One region of the Anaerobacillus sp. genome, then DNA from elsewhere that is predicted to be linked to it. Evidence: predicted binding sites of a transcription regulator. Region 1 holds the regulator's gene; the other holds the start of a gene.

Region 1 (5,705 bases):
TATTTGGGTTGAGCCAGAAATGGTCAATGAAAACAGTAAATGTTACAAGGAACATCCAGAGTGGGCAGTGAAAATTCCTAATAGAGCCCATTCAAAAGGCAGAAATCAAATGTTATTAGATTTAACACAGCGAGAAGTCCAGGATTATCTCATTTCGCAAATGGCGAATATTTTCTTGAAAAAAGGCGTTAGCTATGTGAAGTGGGATATGAATCGTAATTTTTCAGATGCGTATAGTTCGGCACTTCCAGCAGATAGACAGGGAGAATTTTTACACCGGTATACTCTTGGACTTTACAGAGTTTTAAGGAAGCTAACCGAGACTTTTCCAAATATCTTATTTGAAAGCTGCGCCTCAGGAGGTAACCGTTTCGACTTAGGGATGCTCTGTTACATGCCGCAAGTGTGGACGAGTGATAACACAGATGCTATCAGTCGTTTAAGTATTCAAGAAGGGGCTAGTTATGGCTATCCTTTATCAGTCATGGGGGCACATGTTTCAGTATGTCCAAACCATCAGACGTTAAGAAGTGTTCCGTTATCAACTAGATTCAACACTGCATGCTTTGGGTTGTTGGGTTTTGAATTAAATTTATCGGATATGTCAAAAGATGCGTTGGATGAAATGAGAGAACAAATTCAGTGCTATAAAGATTGGCGACAAGTATTTCAATTTGGACGGTTTTACCGGGTGAACAATCCTACAATAGGTAGTGGGACAAGCTGGATGGTTGTTTCGGAAGATGGTTTGCGAGCAGTTGGCGGTATTTTTCAGATCCTATATAATGAGCAGAGTGCTCGAATGAAGTTTATCGGAAAAGGGCTTTTACCTGGTGCAATTTATCACTTTTACAATATGCCCTTTAAAATACCAGTAAAAGTGTTTGGTGATTTAATTAATATGTACTCGCCGGTTCATATTAAACAAGATTCAATGTTACACAACATCGTCTCAAAGTTCTACTCTTTAAATGGTGAAGTTGAGGATTATGTCATACCAGGAGACGTTATTAATGAGGCCGGTATTTGGTTGAAGCAAGGGTTTCAAGGAACAGGTTATGATCAAGATATAAGAGTCTTTAATGATTTTTCTTCAAGATTATATTTTATGGAAGTATGTAATAATTTAATAGAGAATATGTAGAAGCAAGGAGTCAGACTCCTTGCTTTTTTACCTGGATATGTCAAGCCAAATTCTTTCCAAAAACACAAAAAAGAACCAACCAAAGTTGATCCTTTTTATAATTAGACATATTAACTGTTAGTGTACCGAGCGGAATACCCCAATAACTTTCCCTAAAATCGAACAGTTTTGTAGAATAATAGGTTCCATTGAAGAGTTTTCCGGCTGTAGTCTAATAAAGTCTTTTTCTTTAAAGAAACGTTTAACTGTAGCTTCATCTTCTTCAGTCATAGCCACAACGATATCCCCGTTATTTGCCGTCGGCTGTTGCCTAACAATAACCATATCTTTATCAAAAATTCCTGCCTCAATCATACTATCACCTTGGATTACGAGAACAAAGACTTTGTCGTCCCCAACGAATTTTTCGGGAAGGGGTAAGTAATCCTCTACATTTTCATAAGCTGTAATTGGTTCTCCGGCAGTTACTTTACCGATGATAGGTACATATGAAGTATTAGGTGCTAGCTGTTCATAGCTTTCGTCTTTTAAATCAAGAACTTCAATGGCTCTAGGTTTTGTAGGGTCTCTGCGAATTAATCCCTTTTTTTCGAGGCGAGAAAGGTGCCCATGCACAGTAGAACTAGATGCTAACCCTACTGCTTCACCGATTTCTCGAACTGATGGTGGATACCCTTTTTTCCGAACTTCATCTTTTATATAATCTAAAATTTCTTGCTGCCGTTTTGAAATCTTATTCATTATGTAGCACCCCATTTTCTTCATTATCTTACCATAATTATACTTCAGTTGTATCAAATATGCAAACATAAGTTCTAAAAACAGTTGACAAGAACGAATGTTCGTTATATTATAAAAGAGAACATATGATCTTATATAAGAAAGTGAGTGTTTTAAATGGATAAAAGACAAAAGTTTTCATTCTCAGATATTAGTTATATTGCATTATTTATTACTATAATCGCTTACATGTTAATGTCTGCTCATGTTTCTGCCCAACCTAAATATGAGCATTTCATAGAAGTAGAAGTAAAAAATGGAGATACACTTTGGTCAATTGCAAGCAAATACACAGATGGAGTAACCGTCCAGTCTTACATAACGATATTAAAAGAACAGAATAATCTTAGGGATCATCACATTTATGCCGGACAAGTTCTACTCGTTCCTCAACAAACAAATAAGGATGCAGGTGTTGAAAATGAAAGCGATCATTTACTGTCGAGTAAGTACTGATAAACAAACTCAGGAAACGTCATTATCAAGACAAAAAGAGGAATTAGTATTGTTGGCAAAGAGAAATGATCTCTCCATCTTTAAAATTATTGAAGAGAAGGCAAGTGGATTTGAAATTGAGAGAGATGGAATTTTTGAGATTTTGGAAGATTTCAAGGAGAAAAGAGCGGAGGTCTTGTTAATACAAGATGATACTCGGCTTGGAAGAGGGAATACGAAAATTGCTCTAGTCCATCAATTAATAAAATACGACGTTCAAATCCAAACGATTAACGATAATGGCGAATTAAAACTTTCAGAAACTGATACGCTTGTCTTAGATATCGTAAGTGTTGTCGAAGAATATCAGAGAAAGCTTCATAATCTGAAGATAAAACGTGGAATGAATAGAGCTATTAAAAATGGCTATAATCCTTTTGAAAATTTAGGGAATACTAACGCAGGTGGTCGAATAAAAAAGGAAATTCCTATAGAAGAAATTGTTAGGCTGAAGAAAATGAAACTAACCTTTCGAGAAATAGCAGCTACCTTAAGGGGATTTGGCTATGATGTTTCAAAAGCGACCGTTCACCGTCGTTATCAAGAGCATCTTAAAGACAGTCAAGAACACGAATTCAACCCAGTGGAAGTCAATTAAAAGGTGAAAACAACGAATATTTACATGTAAGCCATTTAGCACTCCTTATTAAAAAGTTGAAAAGGTCTTGTACTTGATGTAAATTTACCAGTAGGTCTAATCAATTTATGGAGGGTTATAATGTTATCAAGTGAAAAGTTAAAGCGGATTAATGAACTTTCAAAAAAAGCAAAATTAAATAGTCTTACAATTGAGGAAACAAAGGAACAGCAACAATTACGGCAAGAATATATTCAAACGTTTCGTTCCTCATTTAAAAATCAACTTCATTCTATTAAAGTTGTCGATGATGAAGGTAAGGATGTCACACCGAAAAAGCTAAAAGCAAGTAAGCAAACTAATAAAAGTAACTTAAAGCATTAACATCTCTTTTTTATTCGACAAAAATTCACTATTTTATCCACAGATAGCCTTGTTAAATTTTATGAGAAGGTATATGATAAAAAACGTAATAAAATGTGGATTGAGGAAAGAAAGGATGATCTTAAATGACAGTAAACGTTGATGAATTAGCAATTAATACAATTCGTACATTATCAATTGATAGTATTGAAAAGGCAAACTCCGGTCACCCAGGAATGCCGATGGGCGCTGCACCTATGGCTTATGCACTTTTTGCAAAGTATATGAATCATAATCCAAATAACCCTAATTGGTTTAACAGGGATCGCTTCGTATTATCAGCAGGGCACGGGTCTATGCTTTTATATAGCTTATTACATCTTTCAGGGTATGATCTGTCTTTAGAAGATCTACAAAGCTTCCGTCAATGGGGAAGTAAAACGCCAGGACATCCGGAATATAGACATACTCCAGGTGTTGATGCTACAACTGGTCCGTTAGGACAAGGAGTTGCAATGGCAGTTGGTATGGCGATGGCGGAAAGACATTTAGCTGCTGTATATAATAAAGAAAATTTCGAAGTCGTTAATCATTATACATATTCAATTTGCGGTGATGGAGATTTAATGGAGGGTGTATCAGCAGAAGCAGCATCACTTGCGGGTCACTTAAAATTAGGTCGTTTAGTCGTGTTGTACGATTCAAATGATATCTCTTTAGATGGAGAATTAAACAAAGCTTTCAGTGAGAATGTTGAGGACCGCTTTAACGCTTATGGCTGGCAAGTTATTCGTGTAGAACAAGGAAATGACGTAGCTGAAATCAATAAAGCGATTGAGCTTGCTAAACAAGACGAGCGTCCAACGTTAATTGAAGTGAAAACGACAATTGGCTATGGATCACCGAATAAGGCAGGTAAATCAGCTTCTCACGGAGCACCACTTGGTAAAGATGAAATCAAGCTTACTAAAGAAGCTTATAAATGGACATATGAACAAGAATTCCATATCCCTGAGGAAGTTACTGAACTATTTGCTGCTGTTAAAGAAGCTGGTATTTCTGAAGAAGCAAAGTGGAATGAATTAATGAAGCAATATGAAGAGCAATTCCCAGAGCTTGCTAGTGAATTAAAGCTTGCAATCAATGGTGATCTTCCAGCAGGCTGGGATAAAGACTTACCAGTTTATGAAGGTGGGAAAGATAATGTTGCTTCCCGTTCTTCTTCAGGAGAAGTATTAAACGCATTAGCAAAAAATGTTTCACAAATCTTTGGTGGTTCTGCTGATTTAGCATCTTCTAACAAAACAACGTTAAAAGGTGAAGCTGACTTCTCGAGAGATGACTATAGTGGAAGAAACATCTGGTTTGGAGTAAGGGAATTTGCGATGGGAGCAGCCTTAAATGGAATGGCACTTCATGGTGGTGTTAAGGTATTTGGAGCAACATTCTTCGTATTCTCTGATTACTTACGTGCTGCTATTCGTTTATCAGCATTAATGAACTTACCAGTTACGTATGTGTTTACTCATGATAGTGTTGCTGTCGGTGAAGATGGACCAACACATGAGCCTGTTGAGCAGTTAGCCTCACTTCGCGCAATGCCTGGTATCTCGATTATTCGTCCTGGTGATAGCAATGAAACAGCTGCAGCATGGAAGTTAGCTGTAGAAAGTAAAGACCAACCAACTGTCCTAGTATTATCGCGTCAAGATCTAATGACGCAAGAATTATCAGCAGAGCTTGCTTATGAGGGTGTTAAAAAAGGTGCATATGTAATCTCACCTGCAAACGGAAATAGTACTGGAGTCCTTCTCGCAACAGGATCTGAAGTTCAGTTAGCTGTTGAGGCACAAAAGCAACTTGAGAAAGAAAACATCTTTGTTTCAGTCGTAAGTATGCCAAGTTGGGACCGTTTCGAAAAACAATCACAAGAATACAAAAATTCCGTACTTCCAAAAGATATTAAAGCGCGTGTAGCTATTGAAATGGGTTCATCTTTAGGTTGGCATAAATATGTAGGTGACCAAGGGGCTGTTATCGCCATCGATCAGTTTGGTGCATCTGCTCCTGGTGAAAAAATTATGGAAGAGTATGGCTTTACAGTTGAAAATGTAATCGCAACTCTTAAAGCTACACTTTAATTATTTTTACGAGGCTGACTCTAATTAGTTGTAGTCAGCCTCGTATTTTTGTAAGTAACACTAAAAAACCTCAAGATCTGACAAAAATAGTGTTGCATTTCTCCGGTAATAGACAATTATCTCTTTGGACTTGCTTTATAGTTAAACTAGATTAAGCAAATGAGGCTTAGTACTATTAGAAGCTATATGCTTTTGTCGTGGAGGA
Region 2 (5,705 bases), on a different contig from region 1:
TGATGGGTGAGCAAATTAAAAATGCGCAAATCATGTTAAAAGGTCTAGGCTTAGAGCCAGGGCGAGTGGATGGCTATTTTGGAGAACAAACCAAAACCGCAGTTTCAGCCTTCCAACGTACGAATAACCTTGCAGTCACAGGTGAGATTGACGAGAAAACTGCACAGGAACTTCAAAGTAAAATCATTCAAGAAGTTCGCAATGAAGAGAATGATCGTCAGTTAAAGACAGCGATTGAATTAATATTACAGAAATAAAACAAATAGCTGAGGTTAAAGGAGTTATCACCTTTAATCTCAGCTATTTTTTCGAAGTTAAGTTTGGCATTTTATTAATTGAATGAATTTCATCATTACCTTAATCGAGCTATATCAATCTAAATATAGTTACGAATGGTTTTAACGCAACTACATTTAGAACCTAGTAGCGGTAATAATGAATGATGAAAATCGTTGAATTCCGAAAAAATAAATGTAATTTTAAGCCAGACTAGTTATAATGAATGTAAGTGAGTGAATTTCATCATTACCTTAATCGAGCTATATCAAAGTTGCTAATGGTTTTAACGCAACTACATCTAGAACTTAGAAGCGAAAATAATGAATGATGAATTTCATTGAAGTATGTTTTAAAATGGGAAGGGTGCTGAAAAATTGGACTTTAACGTAATCGGCATGGAACTATTAAAAGCAATAGGACTGTTTTTTATACATCCGCTATTTTATATCCTTCTAATGTTTAGCTTATTTTTGGGTTACAAACGAGTGCAAAGGGAAAGAGCTATGTTTCATACTCGAGTGTATGATGTAGTCGACGATCTCATTTACCCCGTCCTACCAGGCTTACTTGCCGGTTTTGTTCTCTCAATTTTAATCGTTGCTATTGGAGTTGTTATCCCAATTGGCATAATTGTTTTATTTGCTCTAGTTTATGGAGTTATCTTATTAACAGGACAGGCTCGGTGGTTATCGCCTGCCTATATAGGTGGAATAACACTACTAGTCGCCATGCTTCTTCCTAAGTTTGAGACAGGAACAGTGATTATTGATCAATGGATTGCTGAAGTTCATTCTGTTCATTTAGGTGGACTAGCTTTACTTGTCAGTTTGTTCCTGATTACTGAAGGTGCATTAATTTTAAAAACTGGCTATAAACAAAGCTCACCAAAATTATTGAAGAGTAAACGCGGGAAAATTATTGGAGCGCAAGAAGCGCAAAGAGTATGGATATTACCCGTATTTTTATTGCTACCAATGGGACCGCTTTTCCCAATTGAGTTTTGGCCATTATTAAATGCTGACGTACCTCAATTAGGACTTATAGCAGTTCCTTTTGCGGTTGGCTTTCAGCAGGTGATTCGCAGTACAATCCCTGTTCATGCTATTATAAACAATGGTAAACGAGTTTTACTTATCGGTATATTTGTATTAGCCTTGAGTGTTCTTAGCTTGTACTTCCCTATTTTTGTTCCGATTGTAGCAATTGCGCTAATTTTTGGAAGGGAAACACTCACATTCCTTTTAAGGTTGAAAGAAGAAAAGGAAACAAATATGTACACACAAAGAGAAAATGGACTTGTCATCCTTGGGGTTATTCCCAAATCACCAGCAGAAAAAATGGCTGTTAAAGTAGGCGAAGTAGTCACTAAGGTTAATGGAGTTCGCGTAAGAAATGCTCAGCAATTCTATGAAGGCTTGCAGCTTAACTCAGCATTCTGTAAGCTAGAAATTATTGATGAGAATGGCGAACTTCGTTTTGCACACACTTCTCTTTATACTGGCGAACATCATCAAATTGGTATCCTCTTTGTTGCTGATGAGCCTAAATATGAAAATAATGTTATGTAGGTGTCTAACCTAATCATGATAATATACGTTGGAGGGAGCAGGGAGTAAATGCTCAATGTCCTTTTAGCGCTCATTTTACCATTCTTCATGATGCTTTTTTTTACAAGAGTATCATATAGCAAATTTGGAGCGCTTTTAGTAACATTAATGATTGTCATTTTTGCCTTTGATGGCTTAAAACAAACAATCCCAGTAATAATTGCAGGAACTGTTTCTATCGCAGCTGGATATTGGATGTCGCTGCGAATTCAAAAGAAAAACCGTGGAGTATAACCGGTTTTTTTCAGAGGTCTAACAAGCCATTCATAAGCAAAACATGCGATTTCACACTAGAAATCACATGTTTTTTTATTGTTATCTGTCCCTGAAATTTCTTGAACGAGCGACTAAAAGTCGGTAGAGTTTTACACCGAAGAGAAAGGAAATTCAGCGGTCTTTATAAGAGTTCTATAACAGAAACTGAAACGATAAGGTCTATGTCGCTGAAATTTCTTGAACGAGCCTCTAAAATTCGTTAGAGTTTTACAGCGAAGAGAAAGGAAATTCAGCGACACTACAAAAAAGTAGTTGCTCTTCCCTTAGAAGAAGCAACTACCCTTAAAATCTTATGGAGATATTTTCCAATTAATAAATTAGCACTTATACTCGCAATTTTTCCTCGTATACCAATTCCAACAAACCCAAAGGCTAATGACGTAATACACGATAAAAATATACAATGCTAAATCTGCAGTCCCTGTCGTGTCAATTGACCAACCAAAAATTTTCGGGATAAAGAAGGCACCATATGCTGCAAACGCGGCAATTAAACCGAGAATTGGAGCGACTGCTTTTTCTTCAAAGATAAACGGTACCATTCTAAATGTTGATCCATTGGCGATCCCTGTTCCAGCAAATAAAATAAGAAACATAATTAGGAAGCCGTAAAAATTCTGATTGTGAAGGAAGAAAATTACACCACTTGTTGCAATAATCATACTTACAATGACCCAAAATGTAACCTTTGCACCACTGTTAACTTTATCAGATATCCAACCTCCTAATGGGCGGACACTGGCACCAACGAATGGTCCTAAAAAGGCGAAGGTAACAGCACTAACTTCAGGGAATTCAGAACGGATTAGTAAAGGAAAGGCTGCAGCAAATCCAATAAAAGATCCGAAGCACATAATATAAAGCCAAGCCATAATCCATGTATGCTTAAGCTTCAACACCGATAACTGCGCGCCAATACTTTGCTTAACGACTGGTGGCTCATCCATGAAAAATAATGTTAAGAAGAAGGCGATGATAATTGGTATCACCCATATAAATGCAGCGTTTTGAATGTAGACCTCAGTGCCGTCTGGCATAATTTGCGCGCCACCAGTTAGAGCCCCGATAAAGCCAACACCAATCACCAACGGAGCAACGAATTGAACGACACTGACACCGAGATTTCCAATGCCAACATTAATTCCATTCGCAGTTCCTTTACTTTTTTTCGGGAAAAATGGATTTAAAGTTGCTGTAGAAGAAGCTAAATTACCGCCGCCAAGACCGCATAACGCTGCTAATAGTAACATCATTGAATATGGTGTCTCTGGATTTTGAACTGCGAAGCCAATGCCGATTGCTGGAATTAACAAAACGGCTGTTGTAATCAAAGTTGTTCTTTTTCCACCTAGGATACTAGGCAAAAATGTATATACTAACCGTAATGTTGCTCCTGTTAAACCGGGTAGGGCAGCGAGGGTAAATAATTCCCCTTTAGTAAATTGAAAACCAACATCATTAAGTCTAACGGCAGTCACTGACCATAGTTGCCAAACGCAAAAAGCAAGAATGAGTGCAAATACCGATATTCGTAAATTTTTATTAGCGATTTTTTTTCCTTCATTTTCCCAAAAATGCTCGTTTTCGGGAGTCCAATTAATAAGTTTTGCCATAGTTCATTCCTCCGGTACTAATTGATCTGGCATTAACAACATGCCAATAATGCTTACTACAAGTTGAGTTTACCATTGTTTGGATTTTGTCGAATGTAATTTTTATCACAGTAGGAATATACGTTCGTAATTGATGTTTGAATGTGTTATCCTTGTGATATAATGAGTAGAGAGCATAAAACAGATTTTTTTTCACAATTATACAGCAACGCCTAAAAAATCGTTCACTAAAAATACAAAATTGGAGGGGGCAAATTTGGAGCAATTTCAGCTTGTTTCAAAGTATGAGCCACAAGGTGATCAGCCACAAGCGATCACAGAGCTAGTATCCGGATTAAAAGAAAGAAAACAGATGCAAACGCTTCTGGGTGCAACTGGGACAGGAAAAACATTTACGATCTCTAATGTTATTAAAGAGGTAAATAAGCCGACACTTGTGATTGCTCATAATAAAACGTTAGCAGGACAGCTATATAGTGAGTTTAAGCAATTTTTCCCGAATAATGCAGTGGAATATTTTGTATCGTACTATGACTACTACCAGCCTGAGGCTTACATTGCCCATTCCGATACATATATAGAAAAGGATGCGAGCATTAACGATGAAATCGATAAGCTCCGTCACTCGGCAACAAGTGCTTTATTCGAGCGCCAAGACGTCATTATTATTGCCAGTGTTTCATGTATTTATGGATTAGGTTCTCCTGAGGAATATCGTGACCTTGTCGTTTCATTACGGACGGGCATGGAAAAAGATCGTAATCAACTTTTAAGAGATTTGGTTGACATTCAATATGATCGAAATGATATTAACTTTACGCGTGGAACGTTCCGTGTCCGCGGTGATGTCGTTGAAATTTTCCCTGCTTCAAAAGATGAGCGTTGTATTCGTGTGGAGTTTTTTGGAGATGAGATTGATCGAATGACCGAAGTAGATGCTCTTACTGGTGAGATTCTTGGCGAACGTAACCATGTCGCAATTTTCCCGGCATCCCACTTCGTTACTCGTGAAGAAAATCTTAAAAAGGCGATTGTCCATATCGAAGCAGAACTTGAAGAACGTTTAAAAGAACTACATGAGAATGGAAAGCTCCTTGAGGCGCAACGGCTTGAGCAACGGACTCGTTATGACATTGAGATGATGCAAGAAATGGGCTATTGCAATGGGATTGAGAACTATTCACGGCATTTAACTTTCCGTGAGCCTGGTGCAACTCCATATACGTTAATAGACTTCTTCCCAGAAGACTTTCTAATGGTTGTCGATGAATCACACGTTACTCTCCCGCAAGTTAGGGGGATGTTTAATGGTGACCAAGCACGTAAACAAGTGTTAGTTGATCACGGTTTCCGTTTGCCTTCGGCTAAAGACAATCGTCCACTTCGTTTTGAAGAGTTCGAGAAAAAAATTAGACAAGCGATTTTTGTATCGGCAACACCAGGTCCTTATGAATTAGAACACACACCAAAAATGGTTGAGCAGATTATTCGCCCAACAGGGTTGCTTGACCCTACAATAGATGTACGTCCAATCAAAGGTCAAATTGATGACCTTATTGGTGAGATCCATGATCATGTTGAGAGAAATGAACGGGTTCTCGTTACGACATTAACGAAAAAAATGTCTGAAGACTTAACCGATTATTTAAAGGAACTAGGAATTAAAGTACGTTACTTACACTCCGAAATTAAAACGTTAGAAAGAATTGAGATCATTCGTCAGTTACGAATAGGGACATTTGACGTCCTGATTGGGATTAATCTCCTTCGTGAAGGTTTAGACATTCCTGAAGTTTCGTTAGTGGCGATTTTAGATGCTGATAAAGAGGGCTTTTTACGTTCTGAGCGCTCATTAATTCAAACAACTGGACGTGCGGCTCGTAACGCTAGAGGTCATGTCATTATGTATGCCGATAAAATCACCAGTTCA

Evidence for each region. The regulator LexA, encoded in region 1, represses DNA repair genes until DNA is damaged. The targets are predictions, from matches to a motif close to CGAACATATGTTCG.
Region 2: the regulator LexA is predicted to act here: its motif matches at 3,889-3,902, upstream of uvrB (excinuclease ABC subunit UvrB).

What each region holds. Positions count from the first base shown of each region.
Region 1 covers NZ_JBKBWN010000005.1:20,562-26,266, reverse strand. The annotation lists gene ACK4M9_RS08120 (alpha-galactosidase) at 1-1,144, shown strand, start outside; gene lexA (transcriptional repressor LexA) at 1,262-1,885, opposite strand; gene yneA (cell division suppressor protein YneA) at 2,042-2,380, shown strand; gene ACK4M9_RS08105 (YneB family resolvase-like protein) at 2,346-3,017, shown strand; gene ACK4M9_RS08100 (DUF896 domain-containing protein) at 3,138-3,380, shown strand; gene tkt (transketolase) at 3,506-5,500, shown strand.
Region 2 covers NZ_JBKBWN010000014.1:62,133-67,837, forward strand. The annotation lists gene ACK4M9_RS17475 (S41 family peptidase) at 1-257, shown strand, start outside; gene ACK4M9_RS17480 (PDZ domain-containing protein) at 654-1,847, shown strand; gene ACK4M9_RS17485 (DUF2198 family protein) at 1,896-2,120, shown strand; gene ACK4M9_RS17490 (MFS transporter) at 2,480-3,775, opposite strand; gene uvrB (excinuclease ABC subunit UvrB) at 4,032-5,705, shown strand, end outside.